DNA from 3 places in the Serratia sp. Ae19-1 genome. Region 1 is predicted to be linked to each of the others. Evidence: predicted binding sites of a transcription regulator. Region 1 holds the regulator's gene; each other region holds the start of a gene.
The links. Region 1 encodes LexA, which represses DNA repair genes until DNA is damaged. Its sites were predicted from a motif close to TNCTGTATGTACATACAGNA; they were not measured.
Positions count from the first base shown of each region.

Region 2: the regulator LexA is predicted to act here: its motif matches at 2,048-2,067, upstream of sulA (SOS-induced cell division inhibitor SulA).
Region 3: the regulator LexA is predicted to act here: its motif matches at 2,245-2,264, upstream of rmuC (DNA recombination protein RmuC).

Region 1 covers NZ_JBCHWD010000002.1:222,872-227,055, forward strand. Annotated here, with positions in the region: gene zur (zinc uptake transcriptional repressor Zur) at 1-31, shown strand, start outside; gene AAIE04_RS06475 (CsbD family protein) at 137-346, opposite strand; gene dinF (MATE family efflux transporter DinF) at 661-1,998, opposite strand; gene lexA (transcriptional repressor LexA) at 2,100-2,708, opposite strand; gene AAIE04_RS06490 (diacylglycerol kinase) at 2,811-3,179, opposite strand; gene plsB (glycerol-3-phosphate 1-O-acyltransferase PlsB) at 3,328-4,184, shown strand, end outside.
Region 2 covers NZ_JBCHWD010000001.1:956,790-960,973, forward strand. Annotated here, with positions in the region: gene ompA (porin OmpA) at 84-1,163, opposite strand; gene sulA (SOS-induced cell division inhibitor SulA) at 1,521-2,027, opposite strand; gene AAIE04_RS04595 (TfoX/Sxy family DNA transformation protein) at 2,258-2,914, shown strand; gene yccS (YccS family putative transporter) at 2,918-4,184, opposite strand, start outside.
Region 3 covers NZ_JBCHWD010000002.1:348,177-352,360, reverse strand. Annotated here, with positions in the region: gene udp (uridine phosphorylase) at 1-668, shown strand, start outside; gene AAIE04_RS07020 (tyrosine-protein phosphatase) at 798-1,580, shown strand; gene AAIE04_RS07015 (DedA family protein) at 1,660-2,190, shown strand; gene rmuC (DNA recombination protein RmuC) at 2,331-3,878, shown strand; gene ubiE (bifunctional demethylmenaquinone methyltransferase/2-methoxy-6-polyprenyl-1,4-benzoquinol methylase UbiE) at 3,957-4,184, shown strand, end outside.

The DNA.
Region 1 (4,184 bases):
CGATCACAGCATCGCCATCAAGAAGAAGTAAGCAATACGAAGTCAGGTACTTCCTTGTACCTGCGGCCGGGACGCCAGAGGATGGGGCGACGCCGGCCTGCGCTGTGCGTGCCGCCTTCAATGGCGGCCCTGCAAATTACCAGCGGTGTTTGGTGTGATCTTCCCAGGCTTTCACCTCTTTCTCGGCCGCCTCTTTCTGATAACCGTAGCGTTCCTGAATTTTACCGACCAGCTGTTCGCGTTTCCCTTCGATGACCGTCAGATCGTCATCAGTCAGCTTGCCCCATTTTTCCTTCACTTTGCCTTTAAGCTGCTTCCAGTTACCGTCGGCTTGATCTTTATTCATAGTCTCTCCGTTAACCTGTGGTGAATCAGCGATCCCTGTAACCGGCCGGGGTTAACCAGAAATATTTCTGGCTGATTACGCCCTCACCTTAAGGGTAATCACGCCCATTCATTCGCCAGCCACAAGACTAATTCTAGTCAAACAAAGAAATTAAAACAAAAAAACCAGTATAAAAAACCATTAATAAATAAAATAAAAACAAAAAACGCCAACAAACAAGAAGCTAACGTGAACAGGCCCGGACCGAAAACATGTAAGTAAACATGAATAAAAGCATAAAAAAATCTAATTTATTACCTGACAAAGTTTCTGGACTAGCGTGCAGTAAACCAACTGCCACGCAGCTGGTGACGGTGCCAGATCCAGCCCAACGCCAGGCCGCGCAGCGCCAAAAACACCGCCAACGCCAGCCAGAGCCCATGGTTACCGAGCAGCGGCACGCTGAACAGCGCAATACCATATCCCGCCGCGGCCACCGCCATGCTGTTGCGCATCTCGGCGCCGCGCGTGGCGCCGATAAACATGCCGTCCAGCAAATAGCACCACACGCCGACCAGCGGCAGGATGACCTGCCAAGGTAAATAGTGGGCGGCTAACGCACGCAGCTCCGGCAAAGAGGTCAACGCCGCCACGATCTGCTGGCCGATGACGGCATAGGTCAGGCCAAAGGCCAACGCGACCAGCCCCGCCTGCCGACAGGCCGCGTGCCACACCTTGCGCAGCTGGCTGTCGTCCCGAGCGCCGTAGGCGTGGCCCGAATGGGCCTCCACCGCATAAGCGAAGCCGTCGAGCGCATAAGCGGTGAACGTCAGCAGATTCATCAATACCGCGTTGACCGCCACGACATCGCTCCCCAAGCGAGCGCCGAAGATGGTCAGCGACGCAAAACACAGTTGCAGCAACAATGAGCGCAACATGATGTCGCGGTTGAGCGCCAGCAGGCGGCGCAGATCGCCCCGCCAAGCCTCACACAGCATCGGCAAGGTGATGCCGCGCAGGCGCATCACCCGCCACGCCAGCCACAGGCCGAGCAGCAACGTGGCGTATTCGGCGATGGCGGTCGCCGCCGCCGCTCCCCGCACGTTCCAGCCCAGGCCCATCACCAGCCAGATATCCAGCACAATGTTCAGCAGGTTGCCGACGATCAGCAGGATCACCGGCGCACGCACATACTGCACGCCGAGCAACCAGCCCAGCAGCACCAGATTGGCCAGCGCCGCCGGAGCGCTCAGCCAGCGGATCTCAAGAAAACGCCGCGCCTGTTCCAGCACGTCGGCATTGCCGCCGACGATCTGCAGCGCCAGTTCGATCAGCGGGTAGCGCAGCAGGACGATCGCCACCCCGGCCAACAGCGCCAGCAGCAGCGGTTGCATAAACGCGCGCGCCAGCGCCTGGGGGTTCTGCGCCCCCAGCGCCTGTGCCGCCAGGCCGGTCGTGCTCATGCGCAGGAACAGCAGCAGCATGAACAGGAAGCTGGTCGCCACCGCACCGATCGCCACGCCCCCCAGATAAATGGGGCTGTCGAGGTGGCCGATCACCGCAGTGTCCACCAGTCCGAGCAGCGGCACGGTGATATTGGAGAAAATCATCGGCAATGCCAGGCGCCACAGGGCTTTATCGGTGTCGCTGGTGAAGGCGGAAATCAAACGCATGATGAGATGTTCCCGTAACAGTGGCGAAGGGCAAAGTCAGAAACAAAAACGCCCCAGAACAGGGGCGATTGATACAGGGAGCGGTACGGATGGCGCGGCGTTTAAATCCAGTCGCCGTTGCGGATCACGCCAACCGCCAGCCCTTCGATAGTGAAATTCTGCTGACGCAGATCGACCACGATCGGTTGGAATTCGTTGTTCTCCGGCAGCAGCTCAACCACGTTGCCGTGTTTTTTCAAGCGTTTGACCGTCACTTCGTCTTCGATGCGCGCCACCACAACCTGGCCGTTGCGCACGTCTTGCGTTTTGTGCACCGCCAGCAGATCGCCATCCAGGATGCCGATGTCGCGCATCGACATGCCGTTCACCCGCAGCAGGAAGTCTGCGCTCGGTTTAAACAGGGAAGGATCCACCTGGTAGTGCCCTTCGATGTGCTGCTGCGCCAGCAGCGGCTCGCCGGCGGCGACGCGGCCGATCAGCGGCAGGCCTTCCTCTTCTTCCATCAGCAGGCGGATGCCGCGCGACGCGCCGGAGACGATTTCAATCACCCCTTTGCGCGCCAGCGCCTTCAGATGTTCTTCGGCGGCGTTAGGCGAGCGGAACCCCAGACGCATCGCGATCTCGGCACGCGTTGGCGGCATGCCCGTTTGCGAAATATGATCGCGAATCAGATCGTAGACCTCTTGCTGTCTGGTAGTTAGTGCTTTCATTCCGCCCCCTGTTTGTTTATACAGTCTTGCTGTGAGTATATACAGGTAAGCGCGGATTGGGAACCGAAGAATAAATAAAAATCAGTCAGTAGGCGCCTTTCGTCAGCCGAAATGCTGCCATAAGACCGTGCCCCAAACGAACAGCGCCAGCACGATCGCCAGCGACACCGCCGCCGATCCCATGTCCTTGGCCCGGCCGGACAGCTCGTGATGTTCGCTGCCGATGCGATCCACCACCGCCTCGATCGCGCTGTTCAGGATCTCGACGATCATCACCAGCGCGACCGATCCGATCAATAAAATGCGCGCTATCGCACCCACATCCAGCCACACAGCCAGTATGATAGCCAGGACGGCCGCCACCAGCTCCTGGCGGAACGCCGCCTCGTGTTGCCAGGCGGCGGAAAGCCCTTTATAGGAATAGCCGGCGGCCTTGATGATGCGGGTCAATCCGGTTGCTTGGTTTGCCATGTTTTCGTGCCTTTCTCAGAGGTCGGTCATAATAAAAAGAGTCTAGAACAGTCCGCGCTGACGGCTCTCGGTTTTCGAACACCACAGATCTGCTACCCGGTTTCTGGTATGCTTGCGGCGCATTGCTAACAAGAGGCTTCACGTTGTTATGTCAGGTTGGCGTAAAATTTATTATAAACTATTGAATTTACCACTTAAATTGTTGGTGAGAAGTAAGGTCATCCCATCAGATCCGGTTACCGAGCTAGGGTTGGATCCCTCACGGCCGATTTTGTATGTTTTGCCTTACAATTCCAAGGCGGATTTGCTGACGCTGCGCACCCAGTGCCTGGCGCAGGATCTGCCCGATCCGCTCGACTCGCTGGAGATCGACGGCACCGTGCTGCCGAGCTACGTGTTCATTCACGACGGCCCGCGCGTGTTCCGCTATTACACCCCGAAAGAAGAGTCGGTAAAACTGTTCCACGACTATCTGGATCTGCATCGCAGCAATCCGGATCTCGACATCCAGATGCTGCCGGTTTCGGTGATGTTCGGCCGCTCGCCGGGCCGCGAAGGCCACGGCACGCCGCACCTGCGTCTGTTGAATGGCGTGCAGAAATTCTTCGCCGTGCTGTGGCTCGGCCGCGATAGCTTCGTGCGTTTCTCCAACACCGTTTCGCTGCGCCGCATGGCCACCGAGCACGGCACGGATAAAACCATCGCGCAGAAACTGGCGCGCGTGGCGCGCATGCACTTCTCGCGTCAGCGCCTGGCCGCAGTAGGCCCAAGCCTGCCGGCCCGTCAGGATCTGTTCAACAAGCTGCTGGCGTCAAAGGCGATCGAAAAAGCGGTCGAGGACGAAGCGCGCAGCAAGAAGATCTCGCACGAGAAAGCCCAGCAGAACGCCATCGCGCTGATGGAAGAGATCGCCGCCGACTTCTCTTACGAAACCGTGCGTCTGTCCGATCGCGTGTTGAGCTGGACCTGGAACCGGCTGTATCAGGGTATCAACGTCACCAACGC
Region 2 (4,184 bases), on a different contig from region 1:
GTTGCGTCTGGCTTTGAATGCTCGGATAAATTCAAGACGAAAAAAAACCCCGCAATGCGGGGTTTTTTACTAAGCGAGTAAACTTAGCCCTGAGGCTGAGTTACAACGTCTTTGATACCTTTAACTTCGATCTCTACGCGACGATCTGGTGCCAGGCAGTCGATCTGAGCTTTGGTAGCGCGGCCAGCTTTGTAGCCACAGGTGTTGCCTGTAACTGGATCAGCTTTGCCCATGCCACGTGCAGAGATTTTGTCTGACGGGATGCCTTTGGAGACCAGGTAGTCAACAACGCTTTGTGCGCGTTTTTCAGACAGTTTCTGGTTGTACTGAGCAGAACCAACGGCGTCGGTGTAACCCAGAACAACTACGGAACCGTCTTTAGGATCCATGGAGCTCAGCTGGGTGTACAGCTGATCCAGAGCCTGCTGACCTTGTGGCTTCAGAGTTGCTTTGTTGAAGTTGAACAGCACGTCAGACTTCAGAGTGAAACGCTTGGTTTCAACAACTGGAGCCGGAGCTGGAGCTGGAGCAACTGGAGCAACTACGTCATCCTGACCGAAGCGGTAAGAAACGCCCAGGCTCAGCATGGTGTTGTCTGGACGCGCGCCAACGGTACCTGCGTCACCGATGTTGCTTACGAACTGGTAGTCCAGGCGGGTAGCCCAGTTTTTGGTCAGTGCGTATTCAACACCAACAGCAGCCAGCGGAGAAACGCCGGTGTCGTGGTCGCTCAGGCGAGTGCCGTTGCCGTAGTTAGCTTTGGAGTCTGCGCGCCATACCATACCACCCAGACGAGTGTAGATGTCCAGATCGTCAGCAATTGGGTAGCTCAGTTTAGCGGCCAGTTGAACGCCCTGTGCTTTGAAAGCACCGTTGTTCACGCTGCCTTTGTAAGGCATGCGGCCGAGCCAGTCATAGCCCAGTTCGAAGCCCAGGTATTGGTTTGCCTGGTAGCCCAGGAACGCGCCTGCACCCAGCTGATCTTTGTGGGTTGGGCCGTTGCCGATACCGTTCTGGTAACCGTTACCGTAGAAACCAGTGTCGTGGTACTGGGACCAGCCCAGTTTAGCACCGGTGTACCAGGTGTTATCTTTTGGAGCGGCTTGCGCTACGGTAGCGAAACCTGCCAGTGCCACTGCTAATGCGATAGCTGTCTTTTTCATTTTGCGCCTCGTTATCATCCAAATAGGCAATGAGCTTTAAAGCTGTTTTAAGCCCTTGGTTAAATTCCTTCGCCAAGGTTTAAGCCCTCGTTTGTTACTCGCCAGTTTTTCTGGCGTTATAGAGCAACCTTGGCGATGTAAAGTCTACAACGTGGCGCGAAAGTTACAAGTGTGATGTGATAAGGCTCTAAAAAAAAACGCGGAATCGTACATATTTGCTAACATTCTTCGCCTAAAAAAACGGCGATTCACCGGGCGTTTTTTCGTGCCAAACCGCAGCCGGACTAGCTTTCTGCCTGACCCCGCAAAGGTTCCCTTCACGGGGTGCGAAAATGATGGGAAAAATCCTAAATTTACTTAATGATACAAAGAAGAGTGAATTTTTAGGGTGGAACAGTGTCCGTGAGTCGGGCCAATGTCACGTTGAGGACGCATGATAAACCCGTAGGCATTACCCAATTCTGCCGCACGTCTTAATTTTAGACGATCCTCCTCCGTTAGCTCGGGCAACCAGCCGAGAACCACGCTGTAATTTCCCGTTTGCAGCGCTTTTTCCATCGCCTCAACCGTATTTACCGGGCTGATTTGGCTTAGCTGCACCATTTTATCCACCGGCAGGCCGGATTGCTGCAGCCATTGCTTGCTTAATTTTTGCTGCGGCGTCAGCCATAAAAGCCAGCGAGACTGCTTGCCCAATTGCTGCAACAAGGGCAACAACAATTGAGCCACGGCGGGCTGGCGTTCGTTGTAAACAAGTTCACTGATCAAGCCATTCTCTTTGCCGACATCCGTGTTCTTCGCAACGTTGCGCGCTGTAAAAGCGCCTTGGCCGAAATGAGGTTGGTAGAGTGATTGAGTACGCATTGAGTTCCCGCCCGTCGTGTTACTGTATGTTTATACAGTATCCCTGATTTAGGATAAGATCAACCCAAATTTTCGTAGCGGCTCGCATAATTACGAACATTTTTTATACCGGGGTTTGTTTGGGATTGGCAGGCGGACGGATAGTGCGTATTTTTCTAATTAGTTGTTCACGTTACTTTTTTCATTGATGAGAGAAATATTACGACCAGAACCTAAAACGGAGAAACGCTATGAAAAGGATGTCGACGAGTAGAATCGCGCAGGCTAAAAATTGCTTTGCGGCGCTGGGGGCCATCACCACGCGATCGCAGTTTGGCGGCTACGGCCTGCTGGCTGAAGGGGTCATGTTCGCCGTGATCGCAGAAGGCGAGCTGTATTTGCGAGCAACGGCGAGCATGGAGCCGGTGTTTCGCGCACGGGGAATGGTCAACATGGTCTATTCCAAGCGGGGCGTGCCGATCACACTGCGTTATTACTGGGTCGACGAGTCGCTGTGGCGCGAGTGCAACGAGCTGGTCGGGCTGGCTTGGCAGGCGGTCAGAGAGGCGCGCCGGGAGCAAAGGCTCAAGGCCGGCGATCACGGCAGGTTGAAGGCGCTGCCGAATATTGACGTCAATATGGAGCGTCTGCTGTGGCGAGCGGGTATTCGCAACGCCTATGATCTCCGATTGCAAGGTGCCAAGCGCAGCTATCTGCGTTTACTGCAACAGCAGACCAATCTGGGGCTGCGAGTCTTGCTGTCGCTGGGGGGCGCGATAGCCGGCTATCACCAGGCGGCGTTGCCGGCCGAATTGCGTAACGAGCTGGTGCGCTGGTTCGAACATACGATGGCGATGCGCCGTCACGGACATGAACCGGTGATTCAGGGCCCGTCGATCAGGCCCTGAACATTAGGTTGCCTTATTAATTTGGGCGTGCAGCGCGGTGAGCTCCGGCAGAAGTTCGAGCATCAGCCCCACCTGCTGCAGGACCAACTGTTCTTTGCTTTCCGGCTCAGGAACGGCTTTGCGAATGCGCTCAGCCAGCTGCTCCAACGCCTGCGCAACCCGCTGGCTGTTCTGCTCTTCCTGATGCAAGGCACCATCCACGTAACACACAGCGTCATTGAGCAGATCGAGCGTGGCGGGGGTACCCAGCCGCTCGCGATGCGCCCCCAATGCCGAGATATAGCTCAGAAGAGTGTGGTTCAGGCAGAGCAGGCGGAAGGCCGCCTCCTGCAGGGCCTTGTCGGCTTTGGGATCGGCGGACATGTTAGAGATGACCGAAGCCAATTCGGCGTCGCTGTTGTGGGCGTCCCGCCGCGCAATGCGGTAGGCGAGGCCGTTATCCTTACCCTGATGATATTGCACCAGAATGGCGTCCAGATAGCGGCAGTTGGCATTCAGCGTTTTATCCACCACCACCGGCAACTGGCGGAATTTCCAGTCCGGCCAGATAAAGCTGACCGCCGCCCAGGCGATGGCGCAGCCCAGCAACGTGTCGTAAACGCGCGGGGCAGCCACTTCGAACCCTTCGCCCAACAGGTTAAAGCACAATAATACCAGCAGCGTGATAAACATGGTGGCGTGGGCATATTGCACGGTGCGGAAAGCGAAGAACAGAATCCCGGTGATAACGATCAACACCAGCTGCCCTTCCACTGAAGGTACGAAATAGAGGATTGGCAAACCGATCAGTATGCCGGCCAGGGTGCCGATGATGCGCAGCGCCAGGCGCCGGCGGGTGGCGTTATAGTTCGGCTGGCAGACGAACAGGCTGGTCAACAGGATCCAGTAGCCGTGCTGCATGCCGGTGAATTGAATGAAGGCGTAGCCTACGCACAGCACTGCCGACATGCGGATGGCGTGACGGAACAGGGCCGATTGGGGCGTTAAATGGCGGCTGATGCGCAGGCGGATGTCGCTCCAGCCGGTTAAGCGGTCGTCGGCCAGGCTGTTCTCTTCCGCCTGCCCGCTGGCCAATGTCTGCTCTGATTCGATATTGGCCAACTGCGCATCGATCGCATGCAGGTTTTTCAGCAGATGCGCCAACGCCTTGGCTTGCTCGGCATTACCCTGGGTTTCGGCGATGCGCGTCAAGGCTTCCTGAATGCGGTTGAACGCCGGCTCAAAACGCGGGTTGTGCTGGTACTTTTGCCGTAACAGGATGGATTGCGCC
Region 3 (4,184 bases), 130 kb from region 1:
AGAAGATTGCCAAGCTGATGGAAAATCCGGTGCATCTGGCCTCCCATCGTGAATTCACCACCTGGCGCGCGGAGCTGGACGGCAAGGCGGTGATCGTCTGCTCCACCGGCATCGGCGGCCCGTCTACCTCTATCGCGGTGGAGGAGCTGGCGCAGTTGGGCATCCGCACCTTCCTGCGCATCGGCACCACCGGCGCCATTCAGGCGAACATCAACGTCGGTGACGTGCTGGTCACCACGGCGGCGGTACGCCTCGACGGCGCCAGCCTGCACTTTGCGCCGATGGAGTTCCCGGCGGTCGCGGACTTCGCCTGCACCACCGCGCTGGTGGAAGCGGCCAAAGCCAGCGGCGCGACCACCCACATTGGCGTAACCGCCTCTTCCGATACTTTCTACCCGGGCCAGGAACGTTACGATACCTACTCCGGCCGCGTGGTCAGCCGTTTCAAAGGCTCGATGGAAGAGTGGCAGGCGATGGGCGTGATGAACTATGAAATGGAATCCGCCACGCTGCTGACCATGTGCGCCAGCCAGGGCCTGCGCGCCGGCATGGTGGCTGGGGTGATCGTCAACCGCACCCAGCAAGAGATCCCGAACGCCGAGACCATGAAAAACACCGAAAGCAAAGCGGTGCAGATCGTGGTGGACGCCGCTCGTCGCCTGCTGTAATCACCTTCCCTGAACGGGCCGCCGACGCGGCTCGTTTTTCCATTCGCGACTAATCTGTTACGGTGATACTCCTCAGCGCTGCGCCGATGGCCGCCGCGCGTTGTCAGAACAACAACAACGAGGACGTTTATGACCGCCCAGATCCTGCTTCATCCTTCGCTTGCGCCGCTCGACGGTGGCATCAATTTCCGTGACTTCGGCGGCAACGGCGTGGCCGATGGACGCCGCATCAAGCGCGGCCTGCTGTTTCGCTCTGGTTCCCTCGAGCGGCTGACGGAAAACGACTGCGCCTTTCTCGCCGGTGTGCCGGTGCGTTCGGTGCTGGACTATCGCGATGCCGACGAAGTGCAGGCCAAGCCGGATATTCTGTGGAATGGCGCCGACTATTATCACGTGCCGGCCAACCCGCTGAGCAGCGAAGTCAACGCCAACCTGGAGAAGCTCACCAACGAAACGCTGGCCGCTTTCGACGCCCGCGCGTTCATGCTGGAACTGTATCGCCGCCTGCCGTTCGGCAATGCGGCCTATCAGCGACTGGCGCAGCTGCTGAGCAATCCCGGCGGTGGCGCCATCGTGCAGCATTGCGCGGTCGGCAAGGATCGCACCGGTGTCGGCTCGGCGCTGGTGCTGTTCGCGCTGGGTGCCGACGAAGCGACCGTGCTGGAAGACTATCTGCTGACCGAAACCACGCTGGCCGCTTTCCGCGAGCAGATGCTGGATCAGCTGTCTATCAAGCTGAATGCGGCGGCGCTGGAGCAATTCGCCTACGTGCTCAGCGCGCGTGAGGAGTTCCTGATGACCGCGCTGGGCTGCATCCGTCAGCAATACGGCTCCACCGACCGCTGGCTGGAGGCGGAATACGGTCTGGGCGCGGCACAGCGCGAAGCGCTGCAGGCGTTCTACCTCGAGTAAATCGCCGCGTGTTTAACCGGGGTTTAACTCGCCCCGGCCTATCCTAAGCGGTGAATTATCGCGTATCAGGAGCCCCGCATTGAGCCTCAATGACGTTATCAACTGGGTCAGCGACGTCGTGCGTCAGCACGAAGGCTGGGCCATTCCCATCATTTTTTTCCTGGCGTTCGGCGAGTCGTTGGCGTTTTTGTCGCTGCTGTTGCCGGCCACGGTGATCCTGCTGGCGCTGGGCGCGCTGATCGGCGAAAGCGGCATCGCCTTTTGGCCGATTTGGGCCGCCGCCGCCGTCGGGGCATTTTTCGGCGACTGGCTCTCTTACTGGATCGGCTACCACTATCAGGATCGCGTGGCCCATATGTGGCCGCTGTCGCGCAATCCGCAGTTGCTGGCGCGCGGGCACGCGTTCTTTGAACGCTGGGGCGTGCTGGGCATTTTCATCGGCCGCTTCTTCGGCCCGCTGCGCGCCGTGGTGCCGCTGGTGGGCGGCATTTGCGGCATGCCGCAGCGCTACTTCCAACTGGCCAACGTCACGTCGGCGATGATCTGGGCGTTCGGCATTCTGGCGCCGGGGGCATTCGGCATCAAGTGGCTCAGTCAGTGGCTGGGTTGATTTCTCGCTAAATTGCGCAGCGCCGCGCAATATTGTGCGTGGCCGGCAAAATCAGGCTGGACATCCATACAGCCTCCCCTTAACGTGACGGGCAATGGGCGTGCAAAACGCCGCAACGGCAAGGTGCAACAGGAGGCAGGGTGGATACCAGTCTGATTTATGGGATTGGCGGCGTAGCGATCGGCATGCTGTTGGGGTGGCTGATCGCCAGTCTGCGGGTGCAGCAGACGCATGCGCAACATGAAACCGAGCTGCGGTTGCTGGAGCAAGCGTTGCAGCAGGCGCAGCAGGAAACGGCGGCGCGGCAGGAAACGTTGCAGCGCCACGAGCAACAGCTGCGCCAGAGCGAGCTGGAGCTGCGCAATCTGCACAGCCAACTGGCGGCCGGGCATGAGAAGCTGCAACAGCTCAACCATTGGCGCAACGAATGCGAACTGCTCAATCAGGAGCTGCGTGCCCAGCGCGAGGTCAATAGCGCGCAAGAAGCCGAACTGCGCGAAGTCACCATCCGTCTGGAAGAGACGCGCATGGCGGCGGAAGAGAAGCAACGCCTGCTTATCAACAGCGAACAGCGGCTCACCACCCAGTTTGAAAATCTCGCCAACCGCATTTTTGAACACAGCGGCCGCAAGGTTGACGAGCAAAATAAGCAAAGTCTGGATCGTTTACTGTTGCCGCTGCGCGAACAGCTGGACGGTTTCCGCCGTCAGGTGCAAGACAGCTTTGGCCAGGAGGCGCGGGAGCGCCACACGCTGACGCACGAGATACGCAATCTGCAGCAGCTGAACGCGCAGATGGCGCGCGAGGCCATCAACCTCACCAAGGCGCTGAAAGGCGACAACAAGACGCAGGGCAACTGGGGCGAGGTGGTATTGAGCCGGGTGCTGGAGGCCTCAGGCCTGCGCGAAGGGCACGAATATGAAACGCAGGTCAACGTGCGGGTGGATCACCAGAGCCGCATGCAGCCCGATGTCATCGTGCGTCTGCCGCAGGGCAAGGATGTAGTGATCGACGCCAAGATGTCGCTGATCGCCTACGAGCGCTATTTTAACGGCGAAGACGAGGTGGAGCGCGAAGCGGCGCTGAGCGAACATATCGCCTCGCTGCGCGGCCACATCCGCATGCTGGGCCGCAAGGATTACCAGCAATTGCCGGGGCTGCGCTCGCTGGATTATGTGTTGATGTTCATTCCGGTCGAACCCGCCTTCCTGCTGGCTATCGATCGCGAGCCGGAGCTGATCAGCGAAGCGCTCAAGCACAACATCATGCTGGTCAGCCCGACCACGTTGCTGGTGGCGCTGCGCACCATCACCAATCTGTGGCGCTATGAACATCAGAGCCAGAACGCCCAACGCATCGCCGATCGCGCGGCGAAACTGTATGACAAGATGCGGCTGTTCGTGGACGATATGTCCGCGCTGGGGCAGAGCCTGGACAAGGCTCAAGGCAGTTATCGTCAGGCGATGAACAAACTGAGCGAAGGCCGTGGTAATCTTATTGGCCAAATTGAAGGTTTTCGCGCGTTGGGGGTTGAGGTCAAACGGCCGATCAACCCGCTGCTGGCGCAGCAAGCCGGCGCGCAACACGATGAAGCGGAAGAGGCGAACGACGACGATGTCGCCGCGCTGCCGCAGACGAACGACGATGATGATACCGCCGGGGAACCGGGCTTCGTTTCGCACGGCTGAGGCCGTGGCGAGGTGGGGTATTCCCCGGGCTTCTGGTACACTCATCCACACAAAATTGACTGAATAGCAGGCAGGACAATGGCAGATCAATCGCAGGAAACCACCGATTTCGGTTTTCGCACCGTCGCTAGAGACGAAAAACAGGCCATGGTGGCAGACGTTTTTCATTCGGTAGCGGCAAAGTATGACGTGATGAACGACCTGATGTCGTTCGGCATTCACCGTATCTGGAAGCGTTTCACCATTGACTGCAGCGGCGTGCGCCGTGGGCAGCGCGTACTGGATCTGGCCGGCGGCACCGGCGAC